3 regions of the Propionispora vibrioides genome follow, and region 1 is predicted to be linked to each of the others. Evidence: riboswitches for the same ligand, from Rfam matches in the RefSeq annotation. Region 1 holds a riboswitch; each other region holds the start of a gene.
The links. Region 1 has a riboswitch for lysine ahead of dapB (4-hydroxy-tetrahydrodipicolinate reductase). Riboswitches for the same ligand answer to the same signal wherever they lie in the genome.

Region 1 (4,285 bases):
CCGGGCAGGATGTTGGCTTCGACCGGTGCCCGTTGGATATGGGCAACCACCTGATTTTCCAGTTCATCAATCGCTTCTTTCCCGGCACCGGAAACGGCCTGATAGGTCGATACCACGACCCGTTTGATCTTCGCTTTGTCATAAATCGGCTTTAATGCCATCAGCATAATAATGGTAGAACAGTTCGGATTGGCGATAATGCCCTGATGTTCCTTGATCGCCTCAGGATTCACCTCGGGAATGACCAAGGGCACCTTCGGGTCCATGCGAAAGGCGCTGGAATTGTCGATGACGACGGCACCACGCTTTACAGCCTCGGGTGCCAGAGTCTTGCTCGCCGCACCGCCGGCAAACAAAGCAATCTGTACATTGTCAAATGATTCCGGTTTGGCTTCTTCCACAGTATAAGTTTTTCCCATAAAGTCGATTTTTTTACCTGCCGAACGGGAGGAAGCCAACAGCTTCAATTCGGCAAACGGAAAATTACGCTCTTCAATCAGTTCCAGAAATTCCTTGCCTACTGCGCCAGTAGCCCCGAGTATTGCAACATTATATTTTTTCATTCCCAATCGCTCCTTTTCCTGTAGTGCGTGTCTTTAAACTATCCGAAACGCTCCCTGACAGCGCTTTTTGTGCCATACTTCGCTAAAATTTTTGGAAATAGGGGCCGCTATTCCTGCAAAATTTTATCTCGTCTGGCGCAAAAATCACTCGCCATGGATCATTCCGTTAGTTTGAAGACACGCCCTAGCACCGTTCATACTCACCATATTATGCATTAGTCCAAAATGTTCTCCAGGCCGCAAACCAGGCCCGTGATAGTAAGTACCCGCTTGCAGGCAAGCACCACGCCGGGCATGAACGACTCACGGGAGATCGAATCATGACGGATGGTCAAAGTCTGCCCCAAGCCACCGAAAATAACCTCCTGGTGGGCGACATAGCCAGGCAGTCTGACGCTATGGATACGGATACCCTCCAGTTCACTGCCTCGGGCACCGGCCAGTTTTTCCTCTTCGTTCGGATGGCCCTGTTTTAAGAAACCCCGCTTTTCGGCAATCAACTGGGCCGTCCGCAGCGCCGTACCGGAGGGAGCATCCAGCTTCTGATCATGATGCAGCTCGATAATTTCCACATGAGGAAGATATTTTGCCGCGTCCTGCGCCATTTTCATCATCAATACAGCCCCGATGGCAAAGTTAGGCGCAATCAACGCGTTGACCTTTTTATCGCTGCATAACCGCCCTACTTCTGCCAAATCATCCGCTGATAAACCGGTTGTGCCCACAACAGGACTTACGCCACAAGTAATAGCTGTGCGAATGTTGGGCATCACTGCGGCGGGATTAGTAAAATCAACCATAACCTGCGGTTTGGTCTCGCTGATAACCGTCTGTAAATCCTTGCCTACCGTGACGCCGATCTTGCCTATACCGATCAGTTCGCCGGCATCGGCAAAGCTGGAGTTCACATCCATAGCACCGACCAGTTCCAATTCCTTGTCATTATATACAGCCTTCAACACTTCACGGCCCATTTTGCCGTATGCGCCGCACACCATTACTCTAATCACAAAAGTCCACCTCCTAAAATAATAAAAGACAGCCGGTGAATGCTTATCTCACCGGCTGTCTTATTTGTGATTAGACAGCCAAAACCATGACATCAGGAAATATAACAAAAGAATATCCCCTGCCGTCGATTTGAGATAGCGCTCCACCAAATACCACTTTGGTGACAGTCTTAAACCTATTCGATGTAAGACCAGTATACAAGGCTTGGCCGCCTTGCTATACTTCGGCAAACAACCCTTTCCTTTCAGATCATCGACACCACTCTAGCTGAAAGTACTCATCTTGTTCGCACCTCTACTCCACCCCGCGCAGGATGAGGTCTATTTATTTTACGTACATTGTATACTAAGCGTTCCATCAGTGTCAATCTTTTTGCGAAAAAAATCACCGACCGCCGCTTAACTCGCCTTTACTCCTACGGAGTAAAGGCGAGTTAACCGCTGGAACCGTTTAGTCAGTTCCAGATTTTACAATCACTATTTGGTATTGTGACTTTCCACTTCACTGGCCCCGTTTTGCCGCAATACCTGTGCGGCGGCATTTACCTTGGCAGCGTCGGCGCGGATAACGGCCAGCGTATTGCCCTGGGCCACACTTTCCTCATACCGGTGACTAGCCTCAGCCGGAATGCCCCAATCAATCAGGCCGCCGGCAATACCGCCAGCCACAACACCACTGATGGCTGCCGCAATCGGACCGGCGGCGATGACCGGACCAATCCCCGGAATAGCCATAGCCCCGGCACCCAGTAGCAGACCGCCAATACCGCCAATGGTGCCGCCCGTCAAAGCACCGTCGGTAATATCATCGTTATAATATTCGGTTTTGCCTTCTCCTTCCTGCTTTTTGCTGACCAGATTGATCTCTTCAGTGGTAAAACCCTGTTGACGCAATTGCTGAGCAGCCTGCTCGGCGCTACTGCGTGACTTAAATACCCCAACGACACTTTTCGTTCCTTTACCGGCAGCTTGCGAAGACTGGGTGCTGTTTGACGCACCGGCATTCTGACTGCTGCTTGAGGTAGCTGTTTGATTCTGTGAGGCATTTTGTGCCTGCATGCCGTTTGTTGCCTGTCCCTGCGCACCGGCGGCGTTCTGGCCGCTGCCTGAGGAAGCGCCGGCGTAACTGTTAACGACTGCACTGTTGGCAGTTTGTTGCGTAGAAGACTGGTTGCTTCCGGAATTGTTCATAAACAGACCTCCTAACATTGAAGTATGAATTGGACAAAATCCAATTCTACCATGTTAGTTTGTCCATTCCGCCGCTTACTATGTATTGCCGGCTCGACGAAACATGCGGGAATTCGATACTTCTCCCGCCTGCTGCAACTCAATGATTATGACATCGTCGCCAATTTTTTTAACACTGTCCCAGGGAATGGCGGAAACCTTCGTATCACTTAAAAAATGCAAAAAGCTCTGACTCACCGGCAGAATCATGGAGTCAATCTCTCCGGTCCTGGCATCAAACGTAAGCTCACACTCGTTAATGACTCCCAGCCGCGCTCCGTCACCGATATTGATGACTTCTTTTCCCGATAATTCACTTAACCTCATATTTTCTTTCACTCCTAATTCTTGTTAAAAAGGCGCATAACCAGGGGCTGCACGATGGCCAGGCCGATGGCCAGACAAGGCAGCGGGTCCATAGCAACGCCCAGCAACAGGATCTTTTCCGGAACATCAATCTTTAAAAACGAAAGCAACATAATGAGCGACAGATAAATGCCGCCAGCCGCCGCCAGCAGCTCCTGCACAGCCAGCGACAAAGGGGATGCCTTGGGTTCCACCTTGCCGGCCTGCTGCCGCAGCCAGCACATGCGCAGCCAGATGGATACAGGCAGCATAAGCGCCAGTGTAAAGAAAATAAGCAAGCTAATCAACCCCGCACCTCCACTGCCAGTGTCCTTACATCGTATGGCGGAGCATAAAAAAATATGTATAGAAAAAGGGCTGTCGCCAAATGATTTGTTTATTTATAACAGCCTGTATATGTGAAAAAATAACTTATCGTTCTTTTGGCATTGCCCCAAAAGAACCAAAAGGGCTAGGCCTGTCCTCCAACATACTTGAAAAATTGCCGGCTTACTAAAATCCATAAACTCGCTTCGCTCAAACAAATGGATTTCTTAACGTAAGCCGGCAATTTTTCATCCTGCGGAACGTATGTTTCCGGAAAAGGCCGAACAGGAAACCAAAACAGGCTGTTGCTTTTGAACGCAACAGCCCCTTTCACAATGAACCCTACCGGCCCGTGCTGCCGAAGCCGCCGGCACGCTGGCCGGCCGGCTCCGTATCATGATCTGCCGTTAAGTATTTATAAAAAATCCCCTGGGCAATCCGTTCGCCCCGCTCAATCCGTACCGGACTGTCACTGTCGTTGCGCACGGCAATGAAAATGTGCCCCTCGTTATCAGGGTTGTTATAATAATCGGCATCAATAATGCCCTGACTATTGGCCAGGCTCACGCCCCGTTTGATCGCCAAACTTGAACGGATGTGAATACCCAAAAATTCATCAGTTTCCATATAGGCTTTCAAACCTGTCGGGATGAGCGCCAGTTTGCCAGGCGGCAGCTCCTCCGCTACAGCCGCCGCCAGATCATAGCCGGCACTGCAGGCCGTTTTTCGCTCCGGTAAAGCAATACCGGAACGTTCATATGCCGAAACCAATTCAAATCCCCGCTGTCTCATCACTTTTCTCCTAATCGT
Region 2 (4,285 bases), on a different contig from region 1:
GGGTTTTGTCCCCCATTTCTGCCAGGAAAAAGGCGATCACCACTGTCCAAAAGGGATTGTACCGGCAGGATTTATCCTCGCCGGACAGTTCATCGCCCCGGATGGTCCACAGGCCGAATAAAATGAATGAAGCCGCCGCCGCGATTTGCACATATTGCAGCGGAATAAATTCCGTCAAATAGCTGCCCACCACTACCGCCAACAGGTGATTAACCAGGGTGGCCACAAAAATCCCCCACAACACGGTCTGCCAGCGGTATTTCGCGGCAAACGCCATAGCCAGCAATTGAGTCTTGTCCCCCATTTCCGCCAGAACAACAAAGACCAGCGAAGTCAAAAAAGCCATTACGATCTCCCCTTTTCCTGTGATCAGCAGGACTGGTCTCCGGTCCGACCGAAGCTCTCGTCCTTATTTATCCGATGACTAACCCGCTCTAAGACTCCCGCTCTACAAGCGGGAGTCTTAGAGCGGGTTAGTCCCTGGATAATTTCGGCTACAACTCAGGCGGCGTCCAAACGCCGTCTGAATTAAGTCTCCATTTATCCGATCAGAAAGACTGTCCCTTCCGATCATACAAAAAACGAGACCTTTAGTATGACACTAGGCCATACTAAAGGTCTCGCTAATTGACGGTAAGCCAACAAACAGAGCCAGACGGGAAACCGCCAGTATGTTGACTCTGTTTCCAAGAGCTACTCCCCTTTAGAAACTATCTTATGATTTTTATATTCTATACCATAAACGGCTTCACGTCAACCGTTTTGCGGCAAAAGGCCTGTTATTCCGCAGCGGGAGCTACGGCAGCCCTTTTTTTCAGGAAAATTTCATGGAACAGGTAAATGGCTGCCAGCAATGGAAAGCCGGTATACAGCACGATACGCTGGGATTCGTCGAAGTACAGACTGATAATGACGACCATGTTCAGCCCGATGGCCAGCATCGGTACCAGCGGATAGCAGGGCGTCCGGAATACCAGTTCCTTCACCGAACCGCCTGCCGCCAGAAATTTCTTGCGGAAATTCATCTGGCACCAGCCAATAATAACCCAGATCAGGCAGCCGGTCAGGCCGGTACTGGCCATTAGCCACAGATAGACGGTGTCTGCCGCATATTCACTGGTCAGCAGCGACAGGCATGCCAGAATCAGCGTAGCAATAACGCCGTAAAAAGGAACACCGTTGCGGTTCAGTTGACCAAGAAAGCGGGGTGCCAGACCTTCCTGGGCCATTGACCACAATAACCGCGAACAGGCGTAAAGGGCGGAATTGCCGGCCGATAATGCCGAAGTAAGCACCACAAAGCTCATAATATCCTGAGCGATGGGAATGCCAATGCGTCCGAACACGTGAGCAAAGGGACTTTCCAATACGCCGGCTTCCTGCCAGGGAATCGTTCCGGCCAGAATAATCATCGCCAAAATGTAGAAAATCATAATCCTGTAGGTAATGCCGCGAATGACACGGGGCACGTTTTTGCCCGGTTCCTTGCATTCGCCTGCCGCAATGCCCACCAGTTCAGCTCCCTGAAAGGAGTAGGAAACGGCAATCATCGTCAGAAACACCGCCGAAAACCCATTGGGGAAAATACCGCCGCCGGTATTGAAATTGCTGAGTCCAATAGCCCCTTCATGACCGGTAAAACCGAACATCAGGCCGGCTCCGGCAACAATGAAAGTCACAATAGCGGCAACCTTGATGCCGGCAAACCAGAACTCAGCCTCGCCGTAGGCCTTGACGGAAATAACATTCAATAAAGCCAGTCCCAGTGCAAAAATGCCGCTCCACACCCAGGTGTCGACCTGGGGAAACCAGTTATGCATGATAATTCCGGCCGCCGTAAAATCGGCAGCAATGCAGACCGCCCAGTTAATCCAGTACAGCCAACCGGTGGTAAAGCCTACGCCAGGCGAAATAAACTGGGACGCATAGCTTTGAAACGAGCCGGAAACCGGCATAGCCACCGAAAGCTCCGCCAGACAGAGCAGCACCATATACATAACAAAGCCGCCAAACAAATATCCGATGATGGCACCAGCCGGGCCGGCCTGGCTGATCGTCTGTCCCGAACCTAAAAACAAGCCGGTGCCGATCGTCCCGCCAATGGAAATCATCATCAAATGGCGCGATTTCATCTCCCGCTTTAGTTCCGGTTTGGCCGGGCAAAGCTCTTTCAAAATATCTTCCTGCTTATACATATAATACCTCCTAGTCTTAATGACCTGCAGCCTACCCGCCATAACCGATTCCTTCCGCTCACACACAAAAAAAAACGGTCGTGAGCCATCTCACAACCGTACGATTACCGCATAAACCAGCGCAGTAAAACTTTCTGTGAGATAGCGCTTCATCCAATGGTGGGAAACCCGGATGACAGTGTTGTATTTATTCAATACAACCCCAGCAGCCGCCCTGGCCAGGGCACGGCCGCTTCGGCGGGTATTCCTCCCCTGCAGTTTATCGCCAGCCAGCTCACTGCAGTTTCATAATCCCCGCACCTCTATCTGATCACCGTATTAAACTAACTTTTATTATACTTGATCACCTGTATTTTAGGAAGAGACTTTTACGTTTTTGTGCTAAAAATAAAAACAAATTCCGGACTTTGTACACTAAATTGCTATTTTTAATAGTTTCGTACAGGCTCACTTTGCCGTTTGGCCTTTACCTGATAACCGATGTACAGGCAAAGCAGCCAGGCCGGTGCGATATAGAGCGAATACCGCATATCGGGAATTAAAGCCATGATGACTAAAATGGAGGCCAGAAAAGCCAGGCTGATATAGGACGAAAAGGGATACAAGGGCAGCTTGTAGGTCAGTACCACTTTTTCGGCCTCTTTTTGCTGCCGGAATTTAAGCTGTACCAACAGGATCATAGCCCAGTTGATGATAATGGCGATAGTCGCCACAGCCATTAAATACAAAAACACCCGGTCCGGATCGATATAGCTGAGTAAAACGGCAAACAGCGTAACGCCTGACGATACCAAAATGGCAGCTACCGGAACACCGGAGGTATTCAATTTGGCGAACAGCCGCGGGGCATTTCCCTGCAGGGCCAGACCGTACAACATCCGGCCATTGCTGTATAGTGCACTGTTATAGGTGGACAGGGCAGCCGTCAGCACAACTGCGTTCAACAAATGGGCTGCAGCCGGAATACCCACATGGGTAAAGATTTGCACAAAAGGGCTGCCTTGAGTCCCCATTTCATTCCAGGGGAAAATAGCCAAAATAACGGTCAACGCTCCGACGTAGAATAATAAAATCCGCCAAACCACCTGATTGATTGCCTGAGGGATGGACTTCTTCGGGTTTTCCGCTTCACCGGCGGTAATACCGATCAGTTCCACGCCGCCAAAAGAAAACATGGCCATGACCAACGATAAAATAACGCCGTAAACACCGTTAGGCAAAAAGCCGCCATGCTGCCAGAGATTACCCAGACCAATCGGCACGCCGCCGTGGCCAAAGCCGAAAACAATAATAGCTACACCAAACACAATCATGCCGACAATAGCCAGCACCTTGATAATGGCAAACCAAAACTCAAACTCGCCGAAGGCTTTCACATGAATGAGATTGATGGCGGTAATTGCCACCAGGCAGACCAGCGCCGATACCCAGATGGGGATATCCGGCAGCCAGTAATTCACATAAGTGCCGACAACGGCAAGCTCCGCCATACTGACTACAATATAGTTGAACCAGTAATTCCAGCCACCAATAAACCCGGGCAGCTCACCCCAGTATTGGTAGGCATACTGACTGAAGGAACCCGATACCGGCTGTTCCACCGACATCTCACCCAAGGCCCGCATGATAAAGAAAATAATGATGCCGCCGATTAAGTACGATACCGTAATGGCCGGTCCCGCCAGCTTGATGACTGAGGCCGAGCCGTAAAACAAGCCTGTGCCGATGGCGCCGCCCAGCGCAATCATCTGAATATGACGGTTTTTAAGACCCCGCTGAATGTTTCCTTCCTCCGCATTAGGATGGTTCATGCTTACTTCACTCCACTTCCGTTACTTTTTTCTCCCAACTTATTTACACTCAGTAAATTATACATAACTATGTCCTCTGTGTAAAGTACACAATCACCCTATTTAACGCTGTTATCCCTGTCTACTGGCGACAGACATAGAAAAACATACCGCATACACAGCCGATCCGGCGCCTATTATCTGATTTTTTCAGCCGCCCACTGTGTTCTCCCGGAAAACACAACCGTCCGGCAATCCAGTTGCTAATCCGAACCGAAAAAACATAAAAACGGGCTGATC
Region 3 (4,285 bases), on a different contig from region 1:
GCAGCACTGGGAACTAGAAAAATTATGATGGCGGTGACGAATTTGAAACGGATTGACGGACGAAGTATGGATGAAATGCGTGTGGTGAAAATTACGCGCAATTATTTAAAATATGCGGAAGGTTCGGTGCTGATTGAAATCGGCAATACGAAGGTAATCTGTGCGGCGACAGTGGAGGAAAAAGTGCCTCCATTTATGAAGGGAACCGGTGAGGGCTGGATTACGGCGGAGTATTCCCTGCTGCCCCGTTCCACGCAGACCCGTAATATCCGTGAGGCGGCCAAAGGAAAGATTACCGGCCGTACCCATGAAATTCAGCGGTTAATCGGCCGGGCCATGCGCAGCGTGGTAGACTTGAAGGCATTGGGAGAACGGACGATTTGGCTGGACTGCGATGTTCTGCAGGCTGACGGCGGCACCCGGACAGCTGCCATTACCGGTGCGTTTATCGCCATGGTTGATGCGGTAAATACCATCTATAAGCAAGACAAGGCTTTTCCGGTCAGGGACTTTCTGGCGGCAATCAGCGTAGGCGTCATTGGCAGCGAAACAGCCCTGGATCTTTGCTATGAAGAGGATTCTCATGCCGCCGTGGATATGAATCTGGTAATGACCGGCAGCGGTACCTTTGTCGAGGTGCAGGGAACGGGAGAAAAAAGCGATTTCAGCCGCCAGCAGTTGAATGAAATGCTGAATTACGGTGAAAAAGGCATCCATGCATTGATTGATTACCAAAAGGACATTCTGGGGCCGCTGGCCTGGAAGGTAGGGCGTGAACCGTGAAAGAGATAGTGATTGCCAGCTATAATAAAGGGAAGGTCGCCGAGTTTAAGAAAGCCTTGGCTCATTTGCCGGTTACCGTGCTTTCCTTGGCCGACTTTGACCGTATTCCGGAGGCAGTGGAAACAGGCAGCACGTTTGCCGAGAATGCGGTGCTAAAAGCGCGGCATTATCAGGAATATACGAAAAAGGCCTGCCTGGCCGACGATTCGGGGCTGGCAGTGGCTGCTTTAAACGGAGCACCGGGGGTACTTTCCGCCCGGTATGCCGGAGAACAGGCTTCAGATACCCAAAATAACGAAAAGCTGCTGGCCGCTATGCAGCGGATAACTGACCGTCAAGCGCGGTTTTGCTGTGTACTGGCTTTTTTGGATACCGATGACACGCTTTTGACGACCGAAGGCTATTGTGAGGGAGTACTTCTTCAGGCGCCGCGGGGAACGGGCGGCTTTGGCTATGATCCCTTGTTTTTTATCCCGGCTTTAAACAAGAGCATGGCTGAAATTTCCTTGGAAGAAAAAAATAAAATCAGTCACCGCGGCATGGCTGTACGGCATATGGTGGATAAGATGGCGGGATATATGTCATGAAAAAGATCGGCGTTATCAGCGATACCCATGGCCGGGGCATTATGGTTAACCAAGCGGTAAAAGCGTTGCCGGATATGGATTTATGGCTTCATGCCGGGGATAACAGTCAGGACATCCGCTTTTTTGAAGGCTTAACAACGGTGCCGGTGGTGGCGGCGGCGGGAAATTGCGACGGTTATCATGCTACCGCCAAGTTAGATGAATTTTTAACCGTGGAGGGAAAAAGCATTTGGCTGACTCACGGTCATCGTTATGAAGTAAAATACGGCACACGGGAGCTGATTGAAAAGGCCCATAATCTTGCGGTCGATATTGTTATTTACGGGCACAGCCATATCCCCGATATTACCTGGGAAGGCGACTTGCTGGTTTTAAACCCGGGAAGCGCCGGCTTTCCGCGGGGCAACGTACCGACTTGCGCCCTGCTTGTGATTGATCAGGGCAAGGTTACGGCTCAGATCATTGATATCAGATAAGAATATATATTGACAGGATATAGGCATATCCTGTATGATAAATTACAAGTTTATATTATTTTGTGGTAGAGGTGCGGTCTATCAATAGTACCTGACGGAGTCTGGCGAACTGTGAAGCCAGGGAAAGGGATAGCCGCCGAAGCTGCAGTCTTGCCAGGGATTGCCGCTGGTCTTGTGTTTAAGAAATACCGGACTGTCGCTTGATGGATATCAAGGGGAGCGCTACTATCTTGCACGTGGGTAAAACTTCCTTTACCATTTCAGCGATTTGTGAGATTGTACGCAAGTCGCTTTTTGTGTTTTATGGCGGCTTCTTGTCCAACTATATTGAGGAGGTTTTAACATGGCGGAAAAGAAACTACCATTTTCTAAAGATGAAATTCACAGGATTATTGAGGAATATAAAACGCCTTTTCATATTTATGATGAACAGGCTATCCGGGACAATGTGCGCGCTTTATTGAACGCCTTTGCCTGGGCGCCTGAATTTAAGGAGTATTTTGCCGTAAAAGCGACTCCCAATCCTTCCATTATGGAAGTTTTGCGGGAAGAAGGCGTTGGGGCCGACTGCAGTTCGCTGGCGGAACTTTTGCTGGCGGAAAGAGCCGGGCTGCAGGGAGAAGAGATTATCCTTACCTCCAATGATACGCCGGCCATTGAATTTAAGAAAGCCCGTGAAATGGGTGCCGTGATCAATCTGGACGATATCAGTCATATCGATTATCTGGAAAGACATGCCGGCATCCCAGAGGTGCTTTGCTTCCGCTATAATCCGGGCCCGCTCCGGGAAGGCGGCAATGCTATCATCGGCAATCCGGAGGAATCCAAATACGGACTGACCAGAAAACAATTACTGTCGGCCCTGGCCATTGTGAAGGAAAAAGGGGTAAAACGCTTTGGCCTTCATACCATGGTTGCTTCCAATGAACTTGATCATAATTTCTTTATTGAAACCGCTCATATGATGTTCGATCTAGTGTTGGAAGTCAACCGGTCATTGGGTATCCGCATAGAGTTTGTCAATTTCGGCGGCGGTATCGGTATTCCGTACCGGCCGGAGCAGGAAGCAGTCGATCTTGAACGTCTGGGCCAGGGTATCAAGCAGGCGTATGAGGAAAAGATCGTGGCTAACGGACTGCATCCTTTAAAACTGGCGATGGAATGCGGCCGTATGGTTACCGGTCCTTATGGTTATCTGGTATCCACCGTTTTGCATAAAAAGGAAATCTACAAAAATTATGTCGGACTTGATGCCTGCATGGCCAACCTGATGCGTCCCGGACTTTATGGGGCCTATCATCATATTTCGGTAGTCGGCAAGGAAGACTGGCCGAAAGGGTATATTTACGACGTAACCGGCTCGCTTTGCGAAAATAATGATAAGTTTGCCATTAACCGCAAGCTGCCAATGATTGATATCGGCGATGTCGTGGTAATTCATGATGCCGGTGCCCATGGGCACGCTATGGGCTTCAATTATAATGGAAAGCTTCGCTCCGCTGAGTTGCTGCTGCGGCCGGACCGCAGTGTGAAATTGATTCGCCGCGCCGAAACAATTGAAGATTATTTTGCAACGCTAGAGTTTTAAAACAGAGAGTAGTGTTGAGAACGAGATTCTCGGCACTACTTTTTATCTTTTATTAGGGCATGCCTGAAAACCATCCGAAACGCCCCCTGACGGTAATTTTTACACCATACTTCGTTAACATTTTTTGCAATAGGGCCCACTATTCCTTCAAAATGTTGCCTTGTCTGGCGCAAAAATTACTCGCCACGGAACATTCCGTTAGCTCTCAGACACGCCCTAGGAAAGAACTGTGGGATTCCGATCGCTTTACGAATAGACAGTCCTAAAAAATCCGATAATATTGCCAAGAGTTTGCTTGTTTTTTTTGTTCAGAACAGAACAATAAATTGTTTACTGTTTTATGTAGATAATTGGCAAACCAATTTATCTATGGTATACTAAAGCGTAGATTGTACTGGTTAACGGTAGGTTACCTATGTGAGTGAAAATATGAACTTGCAGAAAATCCATCTAATAGGGTAGGATAAGCCGATAGACCAAGTTAACGTACAAATAAAAAATAACGGGGGGTATTGGATGCGCACGCTCGAGGTTGACCAAATTACGCAGGCAATAGCCAAGATGTGTATGGAGGCTTGCTATTATCTGCCGGAAGATGTTTACAGCGCACTGGTAAAGGGACAGCAAACCGAAGAATCTCCGCTGGGAAAAGACATTATCGGTCAAATTATTAAGAATGCCGACATTGCCAAAAATGAGGACAGGCCGATCTGCCAAGATACTGGCATGACGGTCATTTTTATGGAAATTGGACAGGATGTCCATTTTACCGGCGGCTGTTTGGAGGACGCGGTGAATGCTGGTGTAGCCAAAGGGTACACCGAGGGGTATCTTCGTAAATCCGTTGTGGC

Region 2: another riboswitch for lysine. It lies ahead of BMW43_RS07875 (amino acid permease); the one in region 1 lies ahead of dapB (4-hydroxy-tetrahydrodipicolinate reductase).
Region 3: another riboswitch for lysine. It lies ahead of BMW43_RS02935 (diaminopimelate decarboxylase family protein); the one in region 1 lies ahead of dapB (4-hydroxy-tetrahydrodipicolinate reductase).

Annotation. Positions count from the first base shown of each region.
Region 1 covers NZ_FODY01000005.1:111,474-115,758, forward strand. The annotation lists gene BMW43_RS06140 (aspartate-semialdehyde dehydrogenase) at 1-563, opposite strand, end outside; gene dapB (4-hydroxy-tetrahydrodipicolinate reductase) at 779-1,573, opposite strand; lysine riboswitch at 1,702-1,879, opposite strand; gene BMW43_RS06150 (hypothetical protein) at 2,051-2,764, opposite strand; gene BMW43_RS06155 (YlmC/YmxH family sporulation protein) at 2,843-3,130, opposite strand; gene BMW43_RS06160 (hypothetical protein) at 3,145-3,456, opposite strand; gene dut (dUTP diphosphatase) at 3,818-4,267, opposite strand.
Region 2 covers NZ_FODY01000007.1:91,954-96,238, forward strand. The annotation lists gene BMW43_RS07870 (TMEM165/GDT1 family protein) at 1-346, opposite strand, end outside; gene BMW43_RS07875 (amino acid permease) at 780-2,195, opposite strand; lysine riboswitch at 2,330-2,508, opposite strand; gene BMW43_RS07880 (amino acid permease) at 2,624-4,006, opposite strand.
Region 3 covers NZ_FODY01000002.1:221,572-225,856, reverse strand. The annotation lists gene BMW43_RS02955 (histone deacetylase family protein) at 1-28, shown strand, start outside; gene rph (ribonuclease PH) at 43-783, shown strand; gene BMW43_RS02945 (XTP/dITP diphosphatase) at 780-1,370, shown strand; gene BMW43_RS02940 (metallophosphoesterase) at 1,367-1,846, shown strand; lysine riboswitch at 1,905-2,079, shown strand; gene BMW43_RS02935 (diaminopimelate decarboxylase family protein) at 2,190-3,434, shown strand; gene BMW43_RS02930 (fumarate hydratase) at 3,951-4,285, shown strand, end outside.